Regions from separate parts of the Exiguobacterium sp. s192 genome, predicted to be linked through region 4. Evidence: riboswitches for the same ligand, from Rfam matches in the RefSeq annotation. Region 4 holds a riboswitch; each other region holds the start of a gene.
The links. A riboswitch is a leader RNA that binds a small molecule or an ion and turns the genes downstream of it on or off. The one in region 4 is predicted to bind thiamine pyrophosphate.
Positions count from the first base shown of each region.

Region 1: linked by a shared signal. The riboswitch ahead of thiT (energy-coupled thiamine transporter ThiT) and the one ahead of KNP87_RS07395 (thiamine phosphate synthase) in region 4 are both predicted to bind thiamine pyrophosphate.
Region 2: linked by a shared signal. The riboswitch ahead of thiD (bifunctional hydroxymethylpyrimidine kinase/phosphomethylpyrimidine kinase) and the one ahead of KNP87_RS07395 (thiamine phosphate synthase) in region 4 are both predicted to bind thiamine pyrophosphate.
Region 3: linked by a shared signal. The riboswitch ahead of KNP87_RS03605 (ECF transporter S component) and the one ahead of KNP87_RS07395 (thiamine phosphate synthase) in region 4 are both predicted to bind thiamine pyrophosphate.

Region 1 is NZ_JACSMS010000001.1:324,292-330,427, reverse strand. It holds gene KNP87_RS01600 (amino acid permease) at 1-498, shown strand, start outside; gene KNP87_RS01595 (thiamine diphosphokinase) at 558-1,172, opposite strand; gene thiT (energy-coupled thiamine transporter ThiT) at 1,172-1,732, opposite strand; TPP riboswitch at 1,796-1,902, opposite strand; gene rpe (ribulose-phosphate 3-epimerase) at 1,926-2,582, opposite strand; gene rsgA (ribosome small subunit-dependent GTPase A) at 2,584-3,489, opposite strand; gene pknB (Stk1 family PASTA domain-containing Ser/Thr kinase) at 3,522-5,444, opposite strand; gene KNP87_RS01570 (Stp1/IreP family PP2C-type Ser/Thr phosphatase) at 5,447-6,136, opposite strand, start outside.
Region 2 is NZ_JACSMS010000005.1:114,675-120,810, forward strand. It holds gene KNP87_RS10290 (YitT family protein) at 1-72, shown strand, start outside; gene KNP87_RS10295 (CHASE3 domain-containing protein) at 239-856, shown strand; gene KNP87_RS10300 (ArsR/SmtB family transcription factor) at 916-1,281, opposite strand; gene KNP87_RS10305 (hypothetical protein) at 1,417-1,857, opposite strand; gene thiE (thiamine phosphate synthase) at 1,879-2,517, opposite strand; gene thiM (hydroxyethylthiazole kinase) at 2,507-3,277, opposite strand; gene thiD (bifunctional hydroxymethylpyrimidine kinase/phosphomethylpyrimidine kinase) at 3,261-4,067, opposite strand; TPP riboswitch at 4,194-4,304, opposite strand; gene KNP87_RS10325 (murein hydrolase activator EnvC family protein) at 4,364-5,656, opposite strand; gene KNP87_RS10330 (murein hydrolase activator EnvC family protein) at 5,864-6,136, opposite strand, start outside.
Region 3 is NZ_JACSMS010000001.1:699,720-705,855, reverse strand. It holds gene KNP87_RS03620 (NAD(P)/FAD-dependent oxidoreductase) at 1-670, opposite strand, end outside; gene KNP87_RS03615 (energy-coupling factor transporter transmembrane component T family protein) at 749-1,474, opposite strand; gene KNP87_RS03610 (ABC transporter ATP-binding protein) at 1,440-2,999, opposite strand; gene KNP87_RS03605 (ECF transporter S component) at 2,996-3,571, opposite strand; TPP riboswitch at 3,677-3,776, opposite strand; gene KNP87_RS03600 (50S ribosomal protein L25/general stress protein Ctc) at 3,868-4,545, opposite strand; gene KNP87_RS03595 (DEAD/DEAH box helicase) at 4,896-6,136, opposite strand, start outside.
Region 4 is NZ_JACSMS010000003.1:47,098-53,233, forward strand. It holds gene KNP87_RS07380 (MFS transporter) at 1-248, opposite strand, end outside; gene KNP87_RS07385 (OsmC family protein) at 445-870, shown strand; gene nagZ (beta-N-acetylhexosaminidase) at 867-2,114, shown strand; TPP riboswitch at 2,174-2,276, shown strand; gene KNP87_RS07395 (thiamine phosphate synthase) at 2,368-2,964, shown strand; gene KNP87_RS07400 (NAD(P)/FAD-dependent oxidoreductase) at 2,874-3,965, shown strand; gene thiS (sulfur carrier protein ThiS) at 3,950-4,153, shown strand; gene KNP87_RS07410 (thiazole synthase) at 4,155-4,922, shown strand; gene KNP87_RS07415 (ThiF family adenylyltransferase) at 4,919-5,929, shown strand; gene KNP87_RS07420 (hypothetical protein) at 6,057-6,136, shown strand, end outside.

The sequences.
Region 1 (6,136 bases), on a different contig from region 4:
GCGACACGGATGTTATGGTCGATGTCGCAGGAAGGTATGATTTCAAAAAAACTCGCAATCATCAATTCGCGCGGGGTACCGATGCGCGCGTTGTGCTTTACGATGTTATTCGCCATGTTATCACTCCTGACCGCCTTTTTTGCAGAAGATACCGTTTTCATCTGGTTGTTGTCACTCGCCGGACTCGGGGCGCAGGTCGGATGGATTTCGATTTCTGCTTCACAGATTGCCTTCCGTCGCCAATTCATCAAAGACGGACACTCTGTCAATGAGTTGAAGTTCAAGACACCATTTTTCCCGGTCTTACCGATTCTCTCATTTTCTTTGAACCTGCTTGTTCTGATCAGCCTTGCTTTCCAAGCGGATCAACGGATCGCCTTATATATCGGTGTTCCCTTCTTCCTTTTGACATGGGCGTCGTATCATTGGTTCGTTAAAGGAAACCATCTCGCTGCCCAAACGGAACGTCAGGCAGCCAGTTCGACCTTAGAACCATAATCCAAAAGAACGTGATCGGCTGCAGGAGTGATTTCCTGACCGTCACGTTCTTTTTTCAGTCATTTTTTATTATCAGAGAGACTTCGTAATACGATCACTTCACCCGTGTGGACCGTGACATCGGCAAGCTGATGATCCGTCCATTCATTGCTGACGGTTAAGGAACCGCCGACGGGCACGTCATGATCGGTTAGCGGATACTTGACACCCCGAAGCGTTAAGCGGGTCGGAACGAGTGGAATGAAGGATAGGTAATGGTATTGGTCCGCCTTGATTTGATCGTGTCCCTCCTGTAAGAAACGCACCTCTTCCCGCTTCGTCACAAGACGCGCTGCCGGAAACTGTTTCAATAAATAGACGTTTTGCAGGGTCATATCCAGTCGACCACCTGTCGCCCCGAAAATCAACACGTCCGTCACTTCATACTGTTCGTTGACATGACGCAAAGCGAGCTCTAAATCGGTTTCATCTTTTTCAGCCGGATGAATCACCGCTCCTTCCGGCGTATATCCAAGCGAATCAAAGTCGCCGATTGCCAAGTCAAACGCAAGACCTTGTTGCACTAGCGTAGCGACACCGCCGTCGACAGCGATGACCACCGTGTTCTCGTCGATGAACGGCGTTAAGGACGGGATGTCCTCGACCGGTCCTGCTGCAACAATCACAGCCCGCATCAGACACCTCGCGCCGAATAACGGAGGAGTCGTGGCGCCGTCGTAAACAAGAGTCCTGCGACGATACCGCACAACAGATACGACGGAACCATATACGTCGCATTGTAAATCAAGGAGTACGGGACGACCGGACCTTCTGCGTATTCAGCAAAGAAGACGATTCCACTGATGACATGGCAGACATACCGTAATCCGGCACCAAGGAACGTCGCCATCAGGACGATGGCCATCAAACGTCCGTTTTTCCCAGCCGCTGCCGCCTTTTTGACTTGACGGGCAAATAAACCACTCAGTCCAACAACACCAAATGCAATCGTATAATCGAGTAACGGTTGGACGACCGTCAAGATTTGCGGCGCGAACATCAGCTGAATCGTTCCGACGAGAGCTCCTGTCACGACACCACCCACGACGCCGTGACGGAACGCCATCACAAAAATCGGTAGCATCGCTAAGCTGATAGCTCCTCCTTGAGGCATCTTAAAGGGAATCAATAAATCAAACACCACTCCGATACTTGCAAAAATTGCAATTTCCATTAACATTTGTAGCCGTTTCATACTTGTTTCCTCCTAAAAATAAAATCGCAGGACGGCAAAAAGGCAGTACGACGAACGCCGTACTGCCTGCGTGCGCCACATCCCTACGTCCGTCTGAACGGAACAGGTTCGAAGGGTTAAAGTCCAATCACTTCTCTCAGCCGCTTGACGCGACACCCCTTGCGGTCATCATTAAGTTTTGTTTGCCTTTTTATTATACGTGAGCCGCATTCCGAATACTAGTGATTGCTTCCGTATAATCAGGTGCATTGTAAATCGCGGATCCGGCAACAAGGACGTTCGCCCCGTTTTCGATGCACAGCTTCGCTGTCTCCGCATTCACACCCCCATCAATTTCAATTTCAAACGTCAGTCCACGCTCTGCCTTTAGGTCTGCAAGTTGCTTCAGTTTCGTCATGACACCAGGCAGGAAGGCTTGACCGCCGAATCCAGGATTAACCGTCATCAACAAGACCATATCGACCTCTTCTAAGACATGTTCAATCGTCGTAAGCGGTGTATGCGGGTTCAGAACAACCCCCGCCTTCGCACCCGCTGCTTTGATTTGCTGGAGGACACGATGCACATGGTTCGTCGCCTCAACATGGAAGGTCACGATGTCAGCACCTGCTGCAACAAAAGCCTCCACAAAGTTTTCCGGACGATCAATCATTAAATGAACGTCGAGAACCATATCTGTTTTTTGGCGTAAACTGTTTAAGACCGGTAAACCAAAGGAAATGTTCGGGACAAACTGACCATCCATGACATCAAAATGAATGTAATCGGCGCCTGCCGCCTCGACAGCTTTGACGTCCCGCTCCAAGTTTGCAAAATCTGCTGATAAGATTGATGGTGCAATTTTAATCATCTCAATACCTCCGGGCTCGATTCTTGATTTCCTCTACAAACATACCATAATTCGTATACCGTGAGGGCATGATTTCGTGTGCTTCAATTGCTTCTTTGACGGCACATCCCGGTTCATTCAAATGCAGACATCCCCGGTATTTACAGTCATCCTGCAAGGCGACGAATTCTGGAAAACACCAACGCAATTCTTCGAGTTCCATTTCATGCGGGAAATCGAGGTTTGAAAAACCAGGTGTATCGCCGATTAACCCTTCACCGAGCGGAATCAAGGTGACATGTCGTGTCGTGTGTCGACCGCGTCCGAGTGATTTCGAAATATGACTCGTTTCCAGGGCCAGCGAAGGTTCAAGCGCGTTGAGCAACGAACTTTTGCCGACACCGGATTGTCCGGCCAGTACGCTCGTCTTATCTTTCAACAAGGGACGGACGAGCTCCACTCCGACAAGCGTCTCACTCGAAGTCTCAATGACAGGGTAGCCGATTTTCCGGTACGCCGCGATGGCTTCTTTCACCACCAGTTCGGTAGTTCCGTGCAGCAAATCCATCTTCGTCAAAATAATGATCGGTTGAATGTCCTTCGCTTCAATCAGCACAAGAAACCGGTCGAGCAGATGGGCGGAAAAATCGGGTTCCGCAGCTGAGACGACCAGTAATGCTTGATCGATATTCGCAACCGGTGGTCGGACCAAGAAATTTTGACGTTCTTTCACTTCCAAAATGTAGCCGGTCTCACTTTCGATGTGTAATACAACCTCATCGCCTACGACAGGACTGATTCCACGTTTTCTGAAATTACCACGGGCGCGTGACCGGATTTCTCCTTGAGGGGTCATGACATCATAAAATCCACCTTGCAGACGAATAATCGTTCCGTCCCGGTTGTCTTCAATTCGACTTTCCGCCATCCTATGCACTCCTTTTGTCAGCATTCTGCTGCTTACTCTTGTGATTTTGCTTGATTATACGTAATGGTCTTCGAACGATATACGTCATCATCTTTATAGATCGTGATTTTTCCTTCTTCCCCCGGATCAATCGTCAACGGGACATCAAAGGTTTCATCTTGATCAATCGATTCTTCGATGACGGTCCGCTTTCCTTTCGCATCTTCCGTTTCAATCCGGACGACTTGACGAGGTGCTGGTTCATCCTCTTCACTGATGCCATCATACACCACTTTTTCAGGGAATGTAGCCGTGACTGTTTTTTCTTCCTCACCGCGTGAGATAAAGACCGTCACCGAGTCATTGGGTTCGACTTGAACACCGGCCTGTGGAAATTGCCGGATGACTTGATCCAGTTCGACGTCACTTGAAAACTCTTGTTCAAATGTCCCGTCCAGTCCCATTTCATCCAGGTACGCTTTGGCTTCATCGCTCGATAGATTCGTCAAATCCTTTAGCGCAAAGGCAGAAGAACCGTTCGAGACCGTGATGGTGATCATTTGTTCTTTCGCAATGACCTCGGTTCCGGCTGAGATGGACTGTCGGATGACATTTCCGCGTTCGATGTCTTCTGATTCTTCCCGTTCAACATCCACTTTCTCAAATCCACTGTCCTTTAATATCGCAATCGCTCGTTTTTCTGTTTCATCGGATACATCCGGCACTTCGACCGGATCACTTCCCGTCGAGACGACTAACTCGACCGTTGATCCTTTTTTGACAGCCGCCTCTGCGCGCGGTGACTGACTGATGACAAGACCTTCTTCGACCGTGTCACTGGAACGTTCCGTCGACTCGACGAGGAACCCGAGTTTTTCGAGTTTCGTCTCTGCTTCGTCTGCATCCGTTTCCGCTACGTTCGGAACGACTACTGTCGGATCCGGCCACATCGCAAACGTCGTTGCCGCCCCGCCCAGTAACAGGAACAAGACGAGCACGATCCACCAGGTCCGCTTCTTTTTCTTTTGTTCCTTCGGCAAGACCGTCGCAACCGTTGGAGACACGGCTTCTTCTTTCGAATCGTTTGGCAAAGACACGGGACTCAACACCATCGTCTGTTCCATTTCATCGTCTCCACGAATGCCTTCCTGTGCCCGTTCGTCAGACATGGCGGTCACCATGTCCTCTTTAAAGGCCGCCACCGACTGTTGCCGGTCATGTGGTGCTTTCGCGAGTGCCTGCATGATACAGTTTTCCAGCGCTTGTGGGACGGCAGGATTTAATTCCGTCGGACGCCGCGCCGTATCTTGCAGGTGTTTTAAGGCCACTGCGACCGGTGAATCCCCTTCAAACGGAACTTTTCCTGTCACCAATTCGTAGAGTACCGCTCCCAGTGAATAAATATCTGATTTTTCATCCGCGAATTTCCCTTTCGCCTGTTCCGGCGAAAAGTAATGGACGGATCCTAACACAGACATCGTGTGCGTCAGCGTCGCATTCGACATCGCAACGGCGATGCCGAAATCTGTCACTTTGACGGTTCCATCCGCTCGGACGAGCATGTTTTGTGGTTTGATATCGCGATGGATGATCCGGTGCGCATGTGCATGATCAATGGCGTCACAGATCTGGCTGATGATGTCAATCGCTGTTGCCACCGGTAAAGCCTGACCTTCACAATACGTTTTTAATGTCATACCATCGATGTATTCCATCACGATGTAATAAATCGCTTCTTCTTCCCCTACATCATATACGGCAACGATATTTGGATGATTTAAACTCGTTGCAGCATGTGCTTCTCGTTCAAATCGACGGATGAATTGTTCATCATGCGAAAACTCAGTACGTAAAATTTTGATTGCGACCATTCGATTCAAGATTTCATCATATGCCTGATAAACGTTTGCCATCCCGCCATTTCCAACCAGCCGTTCTATGCGGTAGCGGTCATTCAATCGATCTCCGTAACGCATATTCAGACCCTCTCTCTTTCTTTAAAACGGATTGCAGCAATCGTGATGTTGTCTGCTCCCCCTCGCTCATTCGCCTCGAGGACCAATCGTTCAACAATCGTTTCAAGTGGTGCATCTGCTTGCAATAGCCGTTGCATGACGTCATGAGGCACTTCGTCCGACAATCCGTCACTGCATACTAAAACAATTTCATAATCAGGTGCATCGCGCACTTGAATGTCGACATCAACGGATTCGTTTGAACCAACCGATCGGGTGATCACATTTCGGCGGGGATGGTTTTCAAGTTCCGCTTCCGACAATTCACCCAGTTGCTTCAACATATTGACATAGGAATGATCGTCGGTCAGCTGTTTCAACTGTCCTTCCTCAATCGCATAGACCCGGCTGTCTCCGACATGACCAATGACAAGCAAGTCGTCGGACCAACAGACACAGGCCATCGTCGTGCCAACGATGGATAAATTCTCGACTTGAGAAAAACGTAAGATTTGAGCATTTGCTTCTTTCACCAACCGCTCAATCCAAGAAGATAATTCAATCGGACGGCTCGGCATCTCAGCATAGGCTTCATCAAAGATTTGACGTACAATCGCACTCGCCGTTTCACCTGCTGCGTGCCCGCCCATTCCATCGGCAACGACGGCTAACCCTTTTTGGGCGTCGCCGACGAGCAAGACGGTATCTTCATT
Region 2 (6,136 bases), on a different contig from region 4:
AACGCTTTTGTGACCTTCTCAGAAATTCATACTGTTTTTGGAAACTACAAGGAACATTCGTATTCATTTTAACAATCCTTATGTACTTCAATCGTCGTAACTATGAGTTGCGACGGTTTTTTGTGTATAATACGCAAGTCATCAGAAAATGTTCCATATTTTTTGCAGAATCCTTCACTTTTTGGGAAATAGTGGTTAAGCTAATGACATGACGATTTACTGAAAAAGGACGGATTACATGAATCAGCTTTGGCGCCAACGTATTATTCTCATTCTTATCATCAGTCTGTTTGCTTCCATTCCATTAATTTATGCCTTAAGTGGATACCAAACCATTTCGAACATGACTGAAGGTATGCATACGCAAGATATTCCGACAATTCAACAAGTCGATCAATTAATTGAACATAATCGGGATCGGGCTAATGCCGTCCGAGGTCTTCTCCTGTATGAAGATGACCGGTACATCGAACAGTATTATTTTTCTACTTCAAAAGCTCATGATTTACGCCGATTGCTCAACGCTTCGAATCAAACGCCGGGAGCCGTCAAGGATTTACTGATGCGAAACGATGCGTGGGAAGCGGAAATCGAAAAAGTCTTTACCGTCTATGAACAAGATAACCCGCAAGCCGCCAAAAGATTGGCGAAGCAAACGACGCAAACGACCCAAACAATACTCGAAGATCTTTCGCAAATAAAAGACAAGTTATATGGTGAATTGGAGCAAAAACTGGAACTGACAACGGAGATGACGACAGAATACAAACGAATGTGTTTCAGTTTATCAATCTTAGCCTTTTTACTTGTTGCGACGACTATCATCGTCTTTCATCGTTCCAAAACCGCTTCTTAAAACAAAAAACACGTATCGGATACGCCTTTCTTTTCATGGCATATTCGATACGTATTTTTTTAGGATGTCGCTTTACCCTCATTGACGTGCTCCATCGCCAAATGAACAAGAGAGGAGACATGGTAGTCATCAAGTGAATAATAAACAACTTTTCCTTCTTTTCTATATTTGACCAATCCTTGTTTCAGCAAGGTCCGCAGATGGTGAGAAGCGGTTGCAATCGAACAGTCGACTGAAGCCGAGACGTCACAAACGCACAGTTCGTCCTCAACGGTTAAAGCGTACGCAATCCGTAACCGCGTTGCGTCGGATAAGACTTTAAACAGTTTTCCGATTTCGAGCGTCGGAATCGTATCGACGACCTGCTCGATTTCTTTGGCGCGTTTCGCATCAATGGCAATCGTTTCACAACGGGGTGCTTCCATTGTCATCACCTCTTTCCTTCCAATTGCACCATCGTTTTGCCTCAATTGCAAGCAAATGAAATCAAGCATGAGCTTTTGGTCAGAAGAGCTGAATCACCCTTTCTGTTTGCAACGACGGCTGATGCACGTGCGAAATCATCGTTTATGGTGATTTCGTCTCGTGATCGAGTAAAAGAGCCAGCCCCCTAAAAAATTTCCGATATCCCAGACAATCCGGTTGTTATCGACGGCCCGAACACCAATATCGATGATGCCTGTACTCATCAACCGTTCCCGGTATCGTCTCCGTAACAGTTTGGGTAGCGGTAGACACAACATGATCCGGTAGTAAATATCCAGATGGGTATGACCCCAAATCTCTGTCGCAATGGAGCTTGTTTGAATGAATAACGATCGCTTATACCGTTGTTGATATTTATTTTTTAACAGGACGGCTAATTGATAAGAATAACGATTGGGAAACGGAAACAATACTGCCCCTAAATGATATTTCCCACGATTATCGACCCGAATGATTTGTGGTTCGATTCTGTATCGAATCCAGCGTCCCCGAAATCGAATAGACTGCCATTTCACGTACATCACCTCTTCAGGTGATTATACCCTGTCTGAAACGCTCTGATGCACCTGTTTGGCGGCTTCTTTAAATTCTCTTGTCGCCCGTTCGACATCCGGTTGGGCAAATAATGCGGAGACGACGGCAAATCCATCCACTGCCGCCCCTACTTCTGAAATATTTTCCAGCGTGATGCCACCGATCCCGACCAACGGAAGCTCAACCGCTTGCCGGATTGCATGCAATGTCTCTTTCGACATGAACGTCGCGTCGTTTTTAGTTGCAGTCGGGAAAAGCGAACCGACACCAAGATAATCCGCCCCGTTTTGTTCAGCCGAGATGGCTTGTTCGACTGTCGAGACCGAGACACCGATTGTAGCGGTCGGCAAGAGTCGACGGGCTTCGGATAACGGAATATCTTCCTGCCCGATGTGCAGTCCTGCCTGCACGAGCTGCGCGATATCAATCCGGTCGTTGATGATAAGCGGAACCCTGTACCGGTCCGCGAGTATTTTCAGTTGAGCGGCCGCTTCTAGAAATTCCTTTCCGGAGGCTTCTTTTTCCCGCAATTGAACAATCGTCGCCCCGCCCTTGATCGTCGCTTCCACTGCTTCGACCAGTCGGGATCTGGATTGAAGACGCGGATCCGTCACGGCATACACTAAATAATCAGGCTTCATTAAAGTGCACCTCCCGGAGTGTCTCCTCTGTCATCAAGCTGACGGCATTAAACAAACCGGTCCGAAAATCGCCGATTCCTTTTTTCTCATCCGCCTGCTCTCCGGCTTTCCCCATCAAATAGGTTCCTAAAGCAGCAGCTTCAAAACGTGCATAACCGGCCCCTAACAGCGTCGCAATCAAAGAAGCTGTCATACATCCCGTCCCCGTCACTTGACCCAGCCGTTTCGTTCCGACATCAAGATGAAGCTCGTGCTGTCCGTCCGTCACGAAGTCAACCGGTCCTGTGACCACGATGACTTGATTGGATTCGGCTGCAAACGCCCGGACTGCATGAAAATCCAGCGATTCTCCTTCGGCGACGTCGACTCCCTTTGTTGTCGTCGCCTGCCCAAGTAACGTTTTGATTTCTGAAGCATTTCCTTTAATCACCGTAAATTGAATCTGTTGCATCAGTTCCTTCATAAAATCCGTTCGTAAAGTAGTCGCACCTGCTCCGACTGGATCTAAAATGACCGGTTTTCCTAAACGGTTGGCGGTTTTCCCTGCCAACAATTGCGCCTCGCGCATCGCAGGACTCAACGTCCCTGTGTTGATCACGACGGCATCGGCAAGTGCCACCATCTCTTCAACTTCTAACAAATCGTCCGCCATGACAGGAGATCCGCCGAGTGCAAGTGTCATATTGGCACAATCATTAATGGTCACGGTATTCGTTAAATGATGGATCAATGGTTTTTTTTCCTCAATGGTTCGTAACATGATTTTCCCTCCAGAATTCATAAAAGTGATGAGTCGGTCCAATCCCGTGACCAAGCGCAAAACCATGACGAATCGCTTCCGTCACGTACCGCTTGGCATGGGCTACACTGTCGGTAAGCGAGTCTCCTAATGCAAGGCGTGCTGCAATCGCTGCGGACAACGTACACCCTGTCCCGTGTGTATGCAGACGATCCAGACGCTCCTGCTCAAAGAAATGGTGTTGACCTTGTGTATATAAAAGATCCGTGGCTTGCTGCCCTTCCAAATGTCCGCCTTTCAGCAAAACAGAGTCCACCCGTTGTTTAGACAGCTCAATTGTGGCCTGCCGCATTTCCTCGATCGATTGAACCGGGTAACCGATCATCCGCTCGATTTCCGGAATATTGGGTGTCACGAGTGTCGCGAGCGGTAACAGTTCCTCCATCAATGCCTGCTTCGCATCCGTCTGCAGTAAATCGTGCCCGCCTTTCGCGACCATGACCGGATCTAAAATGATCGGAACTCGGCAGTGTTTGAGTTGTTGCGCGATGACGTGGATGGTTTCTTGATTCGAGACCATCCCGATTTTGACGGCATCCACACGAATATCTGAAAAAATCGAGGTGAGTTGTGCCTCGACGAGCGCCGGCGACACATCTTCAACCGCCTGGACCCCTAACGTATTTTGGGCAGTGATTGCTGTAATGACACTCATACCGTAGACACCAAGGGCGGAGAATGTTTTTAAATCTGCCTGAATTCCCGCTCCACCACCGGAATCAGATCCTGCAATCGTCAGTACATGTTTCATATCGTTTCCTCACTTTCGTGTGAGCAAATCTAAGGAGAGAAAACGGACGACAAAACAAAAAGCGCCGTCCGCTGTAAAAAAGCAGACGACGCCATGAACGACCGGTTACACCGGACGATACTTTCATGTCTTCGATCTCAACTTTCCTACGCTGGTATTATCCAGTTCAGGTGACAGGGTCGAAAACAGAATGGTTTTCCTCTCAGCCGGACTCCTCCAGCTCCCCTAGTTGCTCGTAATAATATTCTTTTTCACTGTAGCACAGCCATAAAAAAAAAACGAGCCGAAGCCCGTTTTTAGAAATATCCGAGAGGATTGACCGTATTCGCCGGTCCTGTCGCACTATACTGGTATCCACCAACATGTAACTCAAAGTGAAGGTGTGGACCTGTCGAATTTCCTGTGCTTCCAAGTGTTCCGAGTGATTGTCCTTGTGATACGGTTTGACCCGCCCCGACGGATAACGAATTCATATGCGCATAAACCGTCGTATACACTTGTCCATCCAGGAAGTGTGAAATCATGACATGATTTCCGTATGGTCCGCCACTTCCGGCTGTAATGACCGTTCCTGCTGCTGCTGCGCGAATCGGCGAACCGACAGGACCACTGATGTCGACTCCATTATGGAATGTATACCCATTTACACCACTTGCTGGTCCGAAGCCTTGTGAGACACCACCTGCTGCCGGTCGAATAAACTTCGCCGATCCAGCAGGCACACTGACGACCGGTGCAGGACTGTCTGCTTTTCCAGTCGACTTACGTGTCGTGTCAGCCGCTGTTTTTGAGGCTTGTTCAGCTGCTGCTTGTTCAGCCGCCGCTTGTTCAGCCGCCGCTTTTTCTGCCGCTGCTTTCGCTGCGGCTTTCGCTGCCGCAATGGCACGTTCTTGTGCTTCCAGTGTCGCTTGTAATTCTTTTGCATCGAGTAGCTCTGTCGTAAATTTCACTTTCCCTTTACGCAGCTTTTTCAACGTTGCACTTCGCTCTTTCATCTGCTGTTTGAGCTGTTTCTTTTGAACGAGCAGAGCTTCTTTTTCTTGAACACGTTCTGCTTTTTTCGTAACAAGTTCAGCTTTTGCTTCAGCTAATTTTTCTTGTGTTTCCAAATACGACACGATCATCTTATCATCTTGTTCAGCGATCTTTTTTCCTGCCATGACACGACTGAACAGGTCCCCTAAGTTTTTTGAACCAAAAATGACTTCTTCCCATTTAATTGAATTCCCATCATTTTCTTGAAGAACCCGTAACCGATCTCCTAGCAATTCCTCTTGCTTGGCTAACATTTCTTCATAACGAATAATCTCTTGTTCAAGATCTTCGATTTGCACATTCAACTGACGAATTTGCTTATTTTTTTCCGAAATCCGGAAGATGTTTTCATTAATCGCAGCATCAATCTTGTTAATTTCTTGTTGTTCGCTGGATATTTTAGCTTCCTGTTTTTTGATGGCTTTTTCCAGCTTGCGCTGTTCTGCTGCATTTTGCGATTTTTTCTCTTTAATCGTCGCAGCATGTCCTGAAATCGGTACACTTGTAAACAGTAATGTTCCGAATAATACCGTTGAAAGTAATTTTTTTAACATGTATGGTTTCCTCACTTATGTATAATTTCTTATTTGAAAAGCATTTAATTCGAAGTATTTCTCTCTGAGATTGATTATAGCACCGCGATAGTTTCAGTAACGTTTCATTTGTGTTTCAAGTGAAAACGTTTTTTTGTCATATTAACGTCTGACAGCAAACCGCATAAAAAAAGAAACCCTTGCCGAAGCAAGGATTTCTGTGAATTTTTATAACATAGACATTGGATTAACTGTATTTGCTGGACCGGAAGCACTGTAGCTGTATCCACCTACGTGAATCTCGAAGTGCAGGTGAGGACCTGTTGAATTCCCTGTGCTACCAAGGGCTCCAATTTGTTCCCCTTGACTGACACGTTGTCCTGCACGAGCATTTAATGAACTCATATGGGCATACACTGTCGTATACGTTTTTCCATTTAACTGGTGTGCGATCATGACGTGGTTTCCGTATGGTCCACCACTTGATGCTGTAATGACAGT
Region 3 (6,136 bases), on a different contig from region 4:
TGCTCGCACGGGCACCCCCTAAAAATAACAGGGCATCCGTCTCGAGCGACTGACCGGATTGTAACCACGCCGTTTGACCTTCCAGCGTATCAAACCGATCGACGATTCGTTTGACGCCCAGTTGATCGAGCCGTTTCGCAACCTTTGGACCAGCCGGATGACCTGCGAGCACCGGTTCCTCGTGAATCAGCGTCACCGGACTGCCGGCGGACCGAAAAGACGCCGCCATCTCGACTGCAGCCGCGCCACTGCCGACGATGACAGGGGAAACGGCAGTCCTGAACACCTCGAGCGCTTGATCAATCCGGTAGTTCGGTTTTATCGTCACACGCGGCGCACCGGCAATCTCCCAGTCACGCGAGCCGATGTTACACGACACGATGTCATACGACAGAATCTGTCCGGACTGGCATATCACCTGTTTATTCGCTGCGTCAATTCGAATAACCCGGTCCTCGATCCACGTCTTCCCGTGGCGCTCACACAACGCTTTGACATCGATCCGGGTCTCGTCGAGCGTATAGGTCCCGTCCGCCAACCCCGAGAACATCCCGGAATAATATTGATAGCGTGAAGGATTAATGACGATCCAGTTGACATCCGGATGACTGCCTTGTTGAATACATTCTAAATGCGCATGACCCGCACCTACTAAAATGATTCGTTTCACGACGTTCACCTCCTTTTTTGAATTCTTTACACTTGAGATGGTATTTCCCTGATGTAGCAGGAAGTAATCTTGCGCAGGTCAGACAAAAAGACGAAGCGACGTCGCGATGCTGCTGACGAGACCGAAAAACAACAGATCGAAGCGGGTGACGATCGGTCGAACATAATACGTCCGGTTTGTTTGAAACTGTCGTGCTTCCATCGCAATCGCAATCTGTTCCGACCGGATGATGCTCGTCGTAAAGAGGGGCAAGCTAATGTCAAAAAACGTTTGCCAGGGCCAGATCGACCGTTGCCGGCGGACACGCCGGGCTTGGCGAATGGTCCGAATCGCTTGCCGAAAGATCGGAATAAAGCGTAGACCGGCTAAAAAACCGTAGGCCAGACGGACCGGCAGGCGGCACTGATGAATCAGGCTCATGACGAACCGTGTCGGATCCGTCGTTGCAACGAACGTCAAGCTCAGGAAGACAAATGCAAGCATCCGGGTCGCAATCAACCAGGCATGATCAAGACTTTCTTCCGTAATCCGAAACCAGCCGAACGTCCAAAGTTCGGTGCTGCCTTTGCCAAACGCCGCCATCATCCAAAACGTCAATAAAAACAAGACACCATAGGGAGTCAAGCGCAGAAGGAGCGTCGGCAAACGCCAACCGGAACTGCAGATCCCGACGGCAGCAAGTACCGCTAAGGCAAGCGTCACCTGCAGACTCGACGTCGTAATCAGCAACACCATCATATAGAGGAGCGTTCCAAGCTTGACCGCCGGATTAATACGCGCGAGCGGTGTGTCGTTTTCCTGCACGGTGTTTCACCTCCTCGAGTTGTTGATACAGAAACGATACCGGACGGAACAGTTGGTTTTGTTCCAAAAGTGCTTCTTCCTGAAACAACTCCAGCGGCGTCCCGTCAAACTGGACCCGTTCCTCGCCGATGACGACGACACGGTCGGCGTAACGGTGGACCAGCTCCATGTCGTGCGTCACCATGATCACGGTCGTTCCTGCCTCCCGGGCTTGATGCAGCACGTCGATGATATGTGCCGTCGTCTCAGCGTCTTGTCCAAAGGTCGGTTCATCGAGCAACAAAACAGCTTTTCGTTCCAGTAACATCGTCGCGACACTCAACCGTCTTTTTTGCCCGAGACTGAGCGCGAGGGGAAACTGATCCGCGACATCGGTCAGTCGATAGTGACGCAAGGCTGTCTGGACCCGTTCCGGATCAAAGGTAGCACAGCTGATGGCAAGTTCGTCGGTGACCGTCTGTTTAAGAAATTGGAAGTCCGGTTGTTGAAAAACAAAGCCGACTTGTTGGTAATACGTCCGGTCCGACCATCTCCGAAGCGGGGTGTCGAACAAGCGGATATCGCCTTGGGACGGAAGCAATTTCGCCAGTGTCTCAAGGACCGTGCTTTTTCCAGCCCCGTTGCGTCCGACGAGCATGATCCATTGACCGGAAAAGGTCGTCCATGAAAAATCGTTAAGAATCGTCCGTTTCCCCCGTTTGACACGGACCCGCGTCAGCTCAAATGTCCGCTCCGTTCCAACCGCTCGACGTTCAACCGGACGTTTCTTCAGATGACAGGCTTGTCCGGACAGTTCCGGTAAGGTCTCCAGTCCGTAAGGGTAGAGGAGCGGCATCGTAATCCCAAGCGCCGTCATCACATTCCGCTGTTGATGAAACACGTCATACGGTGTGCCATCAAGCAATAAGCGACCACCTTCAAAGACAAGTACCCGGTCGGCAAACGTCACGCACTGATCGAGCTGATGTTCGATCAGAACGAGCGTCATGTCGGGATCACGGTGCAATTCTTCAATCAGATGCATCATCGTCCGTTGACCACTCGGGTCGAGTTGTGCCGTCGGTTCATCCAGTAATAAGATATCCGGTTCAAGGGCGAGGACACAGGCCAACGCGAGCCGTTGCTTCATCCCGCCGGACAGTTCGGCAATCGGTGTCGTCAAGGCAAGATCAAGTCCGACCCGCGCCAGCAGCAACTGGATGCGTTCCTCCATCTCACTGCGGATAATCTGCCGGTTCTCGAGACTAAAGGCGATTTCCGCTCCGACCGTCTGCATACAAAACTGATCGTCCGGCTGTTGGAACAAAATCCCGACCGTTCCCTCGGTCGACCAGTGACCGGTGACATCTGCTTCAATCGTATCCGGCAACAGACCGGCAAGAACGTGTAAAAAGGTCGTCTTGCCGCTGCCGCTTGGACCGACGAGCAAGGTCGTTTCTCCTTTTTGAATCCTGATCGACAAGTCGTGTAAGACCGGAGAATCCTGATCCGGATAACGGACGGACAGGTGCGCGCACTGCATCATGCGGCACGCTGCTTTCGTTGCCGTCCGATCGCATAACCGTTCAATGTCCCGGTTTTAACGAGCGCGTCGACGATTAGTTTGGCGAGCAATCCACCGAGCAATGCTCCGCTGACGAGTTGCAGGGAAAACGTCAACAGCAGTGTCGTCGTCGTATAATAGGCAAATCCATTTACGATGAGGCTGTAGACCATACTTCCGACGGCGGCAAAGACACCGGACAACATCAAGGTGAACGTATTAAACGTCCGGTAGCCGAACACGGCAAAAGCGATCTCGGCTCCGATTCCCTGTGCAAATCCAATCAACAGTGCCGATAAGCCGAAGTGACTCCCTGTAAACAACTCGACGGCAGCAGCGACGACTTCTGCAATCAATGCCGCGCCTGGTTTTTGAATGATGTAGGCGACAAGGGGACTGGCGATGACCCAGATGCCGAACATCCAGTTTGCACCGACCGGTCCGAAGATGGCCGAGATCGGCAACCATAACGTCGACCATCCTAAGTAGAGGACACCACAAGCTACGGCGAGCATCATCATGACGATGATTTCTTTCATTTTCCAACTGTTCATAATCACTTCTCCTTTGAATGCACACCCACAAAGAAACCACAAAAAAGACCGCCCTCTATGAAAAGAGAGCGGTCGTGTAACCTGCAAGATGCAGAAAAAGAGCACGAGGATTCCGCTCCACTTTCCTACGCTAGTATGAACTAGATCAGGTTCAAAGGGTCCGAAGTAAATCGTCTCAGCCGAGCGGGCTCCCCTAGTGGATGTGTCAATGATGTGTACCTTCTTCACTGTACGGCTGTCGCCGCGACTTGTCAATATGCATAAAAAAACCTCCCACGAGGGGAGGGGAGAAAAGATTACTCTTTGCCTTCTTTGTTTTCTTCAGCTTGCTCTTCAGAAGTTTGTTCTGAATCGTCTGTCGCTGTATCCGCATCAGCTGCTTGTGCCTCAGCTTCTGCTTCTTCGATTTCTTCAAGTTCAGCTTCAAGTGTCGATTCAACGACCGCTGCAACTTGGATGTCACCTTCTGTGACGACACGGAAATCTTTTTCTTCCGGAAGATCAGCGACTGTAATCGAATCTCCGATTGCAAGTTCCGTTACATCCACTTCGATGCGTTCCGGTAATTTATCTGGTGTTGCGGCAACTGTTACTTTAAAGAGTGTTTGTGAAAGGAATCCGCCAAGTTTCGCGCCAGCTGCTTCGCCGACGAGGACGATATCCGTTTCGACTTCTGTTTCTTCATCCATTTTAACAGCGATGAATTCAACGTGTTTGATTGTTGGTGTAAAGATGTCCATATCGAGTTTGTTGATCAATGTGTTGACCTTTTTACCGCCGATTTGAAGAGCAACCAAGACGTTTTCGCCGTGATCACGGACAACTTTGACCAATTCTTTTTCGTCGAATGAAATCGGTGTGCTTTCCACTTTGTAGCCATACACGACACCAAGAGCTTTTCCTTCATGACGTAATTGCTTTCTAAGTGAGCGTGGGCGTACTTCGCGTTCTTCTACTTTTAATGTTACTGACATGTTCATTTCCCCCTTGAATTTGGTATAGCCCTCAAAAGGTAATGAATGTAGGAGTGGAACAATAGGTTCCAACAGAAATTCATGCGCTAAATGCTAGTTCAACTGGATTTCATTCAGAAATGAAAAACGAAGTGAGTAAGTAGCATTTCTCTCCCAGGTCATTACGCTGATATTGAGAAACAATAATTGAAAAGCGACCGTGTTGTACGGTGCTAATGTAGATATACCCCTGTCTTTCAAAAGTTAAAACCTTTTTTTCTGAATTTGATTGTCGAAAGACCTTCAAACCTGTTGATAGACAACGGATTGAAGGTCCTTCATTTTTTTAAGAATTTCTTTGATTTGTGTGGTTACTCACCTGCTGAATCGACAAAAGCGGGGAGATCGAGCAGACGGACGAGTTCACGAATCGTTAAAACATCCGGCTTCTGATCCGATAGGACGGCATCAATCATCGTCGCTTTACGATCTTGTAATTCCGCCATCTTTTCCTCGATCGTCCCGGTCATCAACAGCTTAATCACTTCGACCGGCGACTGCTGTCCCAATCGATGAGCCCGGTCAGCCGCTTGTTGCTCGACGGCTGGATTCCACCAGCTGTCGTATAAAATGACGGTATCTGCCGTCGCCAGATTCAGACCGGTCCCGCCGGCCTTCAAGGAAATCAGGAAGAGATCGACTTCACCGGCATTAAACCGGTCACACAGTGCGACCCGGTCTTCAACCGGCGTCTCACCGGTCAGTAGAAAGTGGGCACGTTGTCGTGCTGCCAGTCGTTCCCGAATCCGGGCCAGCATCTTCGTATACTGGGAAAAAATCAGGATCCGATGTCCGCTCGCTACTTTTTCTTCAATGATTTCAAGCAGGCGTTCGAGCTTTGTCGATTCGCCTGTATAATCTTCGACAAACAACGCCGGATCACAGCAAATCTGCCGTAAGCGGGTCAAACCGGCGAGCAACTTGATCCGGTCCTCACGTTTCGTTTCATCCAAATGACGCAACGTTTCCAGTTGCAGTTTAGATAAGTAGGAGGCATAAAGCTTTTTCTGTGTCGGACCAAGGTCTGTATAGTGATGGACAATCTGCTTCTTCGGTAAATCCTGCAACACCTCATCTTTGGTCCGCCGCATCAGAAACGGACGGATGAATCGTTTGATCTCGTCATGCGACCACGTTTGAAACGTCTGTAAGTCCGGCAGCAAGGAAGGGAAGATGACCCGGAAAATCGACCAGAGATCATCGGTCCGGTTTTCAAGCGGCGTTCCGGTCAAGGCAAACCGACGTTTCGCCCGAATCCGGCGCAAGCGGACAGCGGTTTGTGACGCCGGATTCTTCAGATGTTGTGCCTCATCAAAAATTACGACGTCGTATTCGACGGCCTGGTGTGCCTCCATGTCGGCTCGTAACGACGGGTAGGAAATCAAAAAAATCCCGTCCGCTGGTACTGTCTCGATTTGGTCCAAGCGGTGCTTTCGCGCTCCGGTCAACAGATGGACCGTTCTCGTCGGGGCAAATCGCGTGAGTTCCGCCTGCCAGTTATGGAGCAGGGAGGCCGGGGCGACAATTAAGACCCGTCCCGGCGGCAGCGTCT
Region 4 (6,136 bases):
AATTTGCGCCGTTCGAGATGTCCGGTCAAGGACATTGTAATCGGTGTCCCGATGGCGAAGGCGATGGCAAAGGCAGAGACAAGCGTCCCGGCTTTCGCGATCGTAATGTTCAGACCGTCTGCGATTTCGGATAAAATACCGACGATGACGAATTCGCTTGTTCCCAGGACAAAGGTCAACATGGATAACGTTGCGATCAACAGCCAGTCGGTTTGACTCAAACGAGTCGATGATGATGACATACACATTCCTCACTTCTAGCGCCTGTGCGCAAAAAACTATCGTGTATCAGAATAGCATGATTCAAGTGGTGCGGAAACAGGATTTAGAGGAAGGCGAAAAAGAAGCATTATTGCGAATAGCACGTCAATTTCACTTGGCGGAGATTCGGGTATACTGAAGAAGTAAAGACAACTAAAAAACGAGTAAAGGACGTGACGGAACATGCAAGCAACAGTCACTTGGAACCACAAGATGGGATTTAGCGGCGAGACTGAATCCGGGCATCACTTAGCGATGGACGCAGCACCGGATAACGGAGGCGACAATCAAGCACCGCGACCGACGGAGCTGTTACTCCACGCCGTTGCCGGCTGTACCGGCATCGACATCGTCTCGATTTTAGAGAAGATGCGTTTGACGTTGACCTCATTTGAAATGGACATCGAAGGGGAACGGGCAGATGACCATCCGCGCCGCTTCACGACGATTTCGATCCATTACCGGCTTGAAGGCGATTTACCGGAAGATAAGGTCCGTCGGGCGATTTCATTGTCAAAAGACAAATACTGCTCCGTCTCCCAATCGTTGAACGCAGAAATTGAAGTCTACTATTCAATCAACGGCGTCCGAAACGAGGAACCGATTTGAAGCTGTTTTTCCCTGTTGTCTTAGCAACTGTCTTACTGTCCGGTTGTGTCGACGAGACCGCGAAACCGAACGAACCGGCACCGAAGCAAGCCGAAGAAACAAAACAGCCGAAACCACAAAAACCGGAGCAACCGTCTGCCCGGGAACAAGCGGAAAATGAACTTAAGCAGACGGTCTCTCAGATGTCGACGGCGGAAAAAGTCGATCAACTGCTCTACATCGGTGTGGCCGGAACGGCATTGACGGAAGCGGATCGCCGGCTGTTGCAGCAACATGCGCTAGGGGGAGTGTTGTTACTCGGCGGTAATATCACGTCATCCGACCAACTGAAGGCATTGACGACTGATATCAACGAAGCGCAAACGTCGGATCAACGGGCATTCGTCGGTTTTGACGAAGAAGGCGGACGGGTCAGCCGGGTTCCGGACGCCCGACTCAAACTGTCGCCGAGCCTGGCATATGGTCAAAAAAATGATCCGGAATTAATGGAAGACGTCGGGCAGACGCTTGGCTCCATTTCCCGTTTTTACGGATTCAACATGGATTTTGCACCGGTCCTTGACGTCAACAGTAATCCGGCGAATCCGATCATCGGCGACCGGGCGCTCAGTGCGGACCCGCAACAAGTGGCACGACTTGGTGTGCCATTGATGCAGGGAATGAAGGAAGAAGATATCGTGCCGGTCGTCAAACATTTTCCGGGACACGGAGATACGACCGTCGACTCACATGTCGGTCTGCCGCGGGTCGATGCGACGAAAGCGGAACTTGAGCAGACGGAGCTAGTCCCGTTTAAACGGGCGATTCAAGACGGGGCTGAAATGGTCATGGTCGCGCATATCCTGTTCCCGGCTCTCGACAAAAATCGACCGTCCTCATTATCGAAAGAAGTCATGACCGGTGTGTTACGGAGTGAACTGAAATTTGATGGTGTCATCATCACGGACGATCTCGTCATGGGAGCCATCACAGAACGGTACGGATTAGCTCAAGCGGCAGGTCTTGCACTTGAAAACGGTGCGGACATGGCGATGTTCTCGACACCCGGAGCGTACGCGTCCGTTCACAAGGAAATCATGGCGCGGATCAAACAAGGGAAACTGTCGACAGCCGATCTCAACCAGAAAGTCATGCGGGTCTTACGCTTAAAACAAACGTATGACTTGTCGCAAACGAAACGTGTCGACGAATACCAACGCTTGATCGAGCAGGTCAAAGCGGTCGAATTGGACATGCGACACTAATCAAGGGTGGAACTAATCGGACTACCCGTGGTAGACTACAGACGTACCACACAAATAAATATCTACACTAGGGGAGTCTCGCAGCAGACTGAGACGGAAGTATCCGGACCCTTTGAACCTGATCTAGTTCGTACTAGCGGAGGGAAGTGGTATCCGATCATCTATCGAGGGAACGCCAAGCGTCGCCCTTTTCGTAGGACCACTCCATCAGTTCATGGGGTGGTCCTTTTTCGTGTGGAAAGGAGGGGGAACGATGTCACATTTACACCTGATTACAACCGGACGCGACAGTAAGGAAGTGCTGGAACAGACCCTTCCGCAGCTCGCACTGTCCGTCGATCGCATCCACTTACGGGAGCCAACCTGGTCAGTCCGGGAATTGGTTTCCTGCATTGATACGTTGCTCGACCAAGGAGTCCGCGCAGACCAGTTGGTTGTCCATGACCGGCTCGATGCTGCACTCGTCACCGGCACGACCGTCCAGTTGACACGCCGCAGTCTGTCGGTCGAGCGTGTCCGGGCACAGTTTCCGACGATCTCCATCGGTCAATCGGTTCACTCGTTGACCGAAGCGATGGTGGCGGAACAAGCCGGCGCCGATTACGTGATGTACGGTCATATTTTTGAGACGGATTCGAAACCCGGCGTGGCGCCACGGGGACTCGATGCGTTACAGCAAGTCGTCGACTGGACATCAATCCCGGTCATCGCCATCGGCGGAATCAAACCGGAAAATCTGTCTGATGTCTTAACGACCGGGTGCAGCGGAGTTGCCGTCCTGTCCGGGATTTTGGGACAAGCCCATCCGGCGGAAGCAGCCGGACGGTTCCGGGCGGTGATTGGACGATGAAACAACCGGATGTATTAATCGTCGGTGCCGGTATCATCGGTTTGACGCTCGCCTATGAGTTGCTACAGCGGGGTCAACGTGTTCACGTGATCGATCAGTCGGCAGTCGGACAAGGCGCGACACGGGCGGCAGCGGGAATGCTCGCGACGGACGAAGAACTGTCGGAACCGCTACATGCGTTAGCGGCAGTCAGCCGCGTCCTGTATCCGCAGCTTGTCCGTCAATTGTTCGACGAGACCGGGTTGACGAGCGGCTATCTCGAACTGCCGTTTCAGCTGCGCCAGGCAAAGCAAACCGTCCAATTTGAACGGGTCGGTCAAGTCGATCCTCCGTTGCTTGTCCGTGCGTTACGGCAAGCGATTGAACAGCGGGGCGGCGTGATTGAAGAACAGGTAAGTGTCTTGCGTCTTCTGCGGGACAACGAGACGGTAACCGGGGTGGAGACAAGCCGGGGACAAAAGGTTGGTCGGCAGGTCGTCATCGCCGGCGGACGAGGGTCGGAACCGTTGTTGCAAACGATCGGGATTCCGATTGATACGCTTCCGGTCAAAGGTGAGTGCCTGTCTGTCCGTCTCACAACCGGTCGACTGGAGCAGACTTTGTTTCATGAGACGGTGTATCTTGTCCCGAAAGCAGACGGACGGATTATCATCGGCGCGACGGAACATGTTGGTGAGGAGTCAACGACGGTCAACGCGGGCAGCGTCTCGGACCTGTTGGCGGCAGCAATTGACGTGTATCCGCCGATCCGTGATGCGGCACTGGTTGACATCTGGTCCGGTGTCCGGCCGCAGACCCGTGACGGTTTACCGTATCTTGGACGGGTCAAAGGGATTGACGGTTTGTTGGTCGCGACGGGACATCACCGGCACGGCATCTTGCTCGCTCCGGTGACGGCACAAGTCCTCGCCGATTGTGTCATGAACCGAAAACCGGAAGTTGCGCTGGAGGCATTTTGTTGCAGACGACACGAGGAGGAGAATACATGCAGATCCGATTGAATGGGAAAGACTATCCACTGGCGGAACAAACGAAGACGCTACACGACTTGATTCAGCAGTTGAACATCGATGAAGAGGTCGTCATCATCGAACAAAATCATCAAATCATCGACCGGTCCCGGTATACGGACACGAACGTCCAATCCGGTGATGTCGTTGAAATCGTTCATTTTGTAGGAGGCGGATAACATGTTAGAAATTGGCGGAAAAACATTTGCATCACGATTATTACTCGGAACGGGAAAATACCCGGACGCTGAGACGCAACAACAAGCGGTCGAAGCATCGGAAACGAACATTTTAACGTTTTCCGTCCGGCGTCTCGATGTCTTTGCGAAGGAACAGACGAATCCACTTGCGGCACTCGACTTAAGTCGTTATGATCTGTTGCCGAATACGGCGGGCGCAAAAACGGCGGAAGAAGCCGTCCGGCTGGCTCGGCTCGCCCGGGCATCCGGCATGTGTGACATGGTCAAAGTCGAGGTGATCGGTTGCGACAAGACGTTATTGCCGGATCCGATCGAAACCTTACGGGCGGCAGAGGAATTAATCAAGGACGGTTTCATTGTCTTGCCGTATACATCGGATGATTTGTTGCTCGCGCGTCGGCTCGAGGAACTGGGCTGTCACGCAATCATGCCGGCAGCGTCACCGATCGGTTCAGGGCAGGGGATTTTAAACCCGCTTGCGCTCAGTTTCATCATCGAGCAGATGACGGTCCCGGTCATCGTGGATGCGGGGATTGGTTCACCGGCTGACGCGGCTTACGCGATGGAGCTCGGTGCCGACGGTGTCTTGCTGAATTCTGCGGTCGCCCACGCCACCGATCCGGTCAAGATGGCACAGGCAATGAAACTGGCGGTCGAAGCCGGGCGTCTCGGTTTCGAAGCGGGACGGATCGAGAAAAAACGGTATGCGACGGCAAGCAGTCCGACGATTGGAATCAGCCGTCCATGACGGACCGCTACAGCCGCCAAATCCGCTTTCGTCCAATCGGACAAGACGGACAAGATCAACTGGCTGAGCGCTGCGTCGTCATCATCGGTCTTGGTGCGCTCGGAACAGCCAGTGCGGAACAGCTCGTCCGGGCCGGTGTCGGACGGGTGACCTTGATTGATCGCGATTACGTCGAGTGGAGCAATCTCCAACGGCAACAATTGTACACGGAACGGGATGCCCGGGAACGGTTGCCGAAAGCGGTCGCAGCCAAGCAACGGCTTTGCGAAGTCAATTCGACGGTGACGATTGAAGCGATTGTGGAAGACGTGACGGCGACAAACATTGATCGACTCATTGCGCAGGCAGATTTGATCATGGATGCGACAGACAATTTCGCGATCCGGATGCTGATCAATGATGTAGCGGCGCAGCGGAAGATTCCTTGGATTTACGGGGCATGTGTCGCCAGTTACGGCATGACATACACCGTTTTACCGCAGGAGACACCTTGTCTGCACTGTTTGCTGAATCATCTGCCGAAGCAACAGGATACGTGCGATACCCGGGGCATCATCAGTCCTGCGGTCCAACTGGTTGCCTCGCATCAAGTGACGGAAACCTTGAAATTATTGACGGGTGCGAAAGCTTCACTACGTCGGACGTTGTTGTCGTTTGATCTTTGGACGAATCAGCAGAGTCAGATTGATGTCACGTCCTTAAAACAAGCAGCCTGTCCTTCGTGCGGTGACGCTGCCGTCTATCCTTATCTCAACGGAACGTCGCTCCAATTCGTCACGTTGTGCGGTCGGGACACCGTGCAAGTCCGGGGAGAAGGGAAACGCGATTTGGTTCGGCTGGAAAACGAGATACTGGCGCGCGGGATGAAAAGTCAACGGAACCCGTATTTGCTGATGTTTGAGACGGAGCAACACCGGATTGTCGCCTTTGCCGACGGGCGGATCTTGATTCATGGGGAAGCGGATCCGGAACAGGCAAAACAGACATACGCAACGTATTTTCAGTAAGCGTTCACAAAAAAGTAAACAATTTTTTCCGATACATGTTTTAGATGTTTGAAAAAGAGGTAAATAAGACTTCAGACGTAAGTCGGAGCTTTTTAGGTAAGATTGAATGTGAAGAGGAGTGATTACGATGAAACAAGAATTCGATCAATCGATCCAATCATTGGATCAGACGAAGCGGACAGACCACGCAGCTGAAGCCGTTCAGCA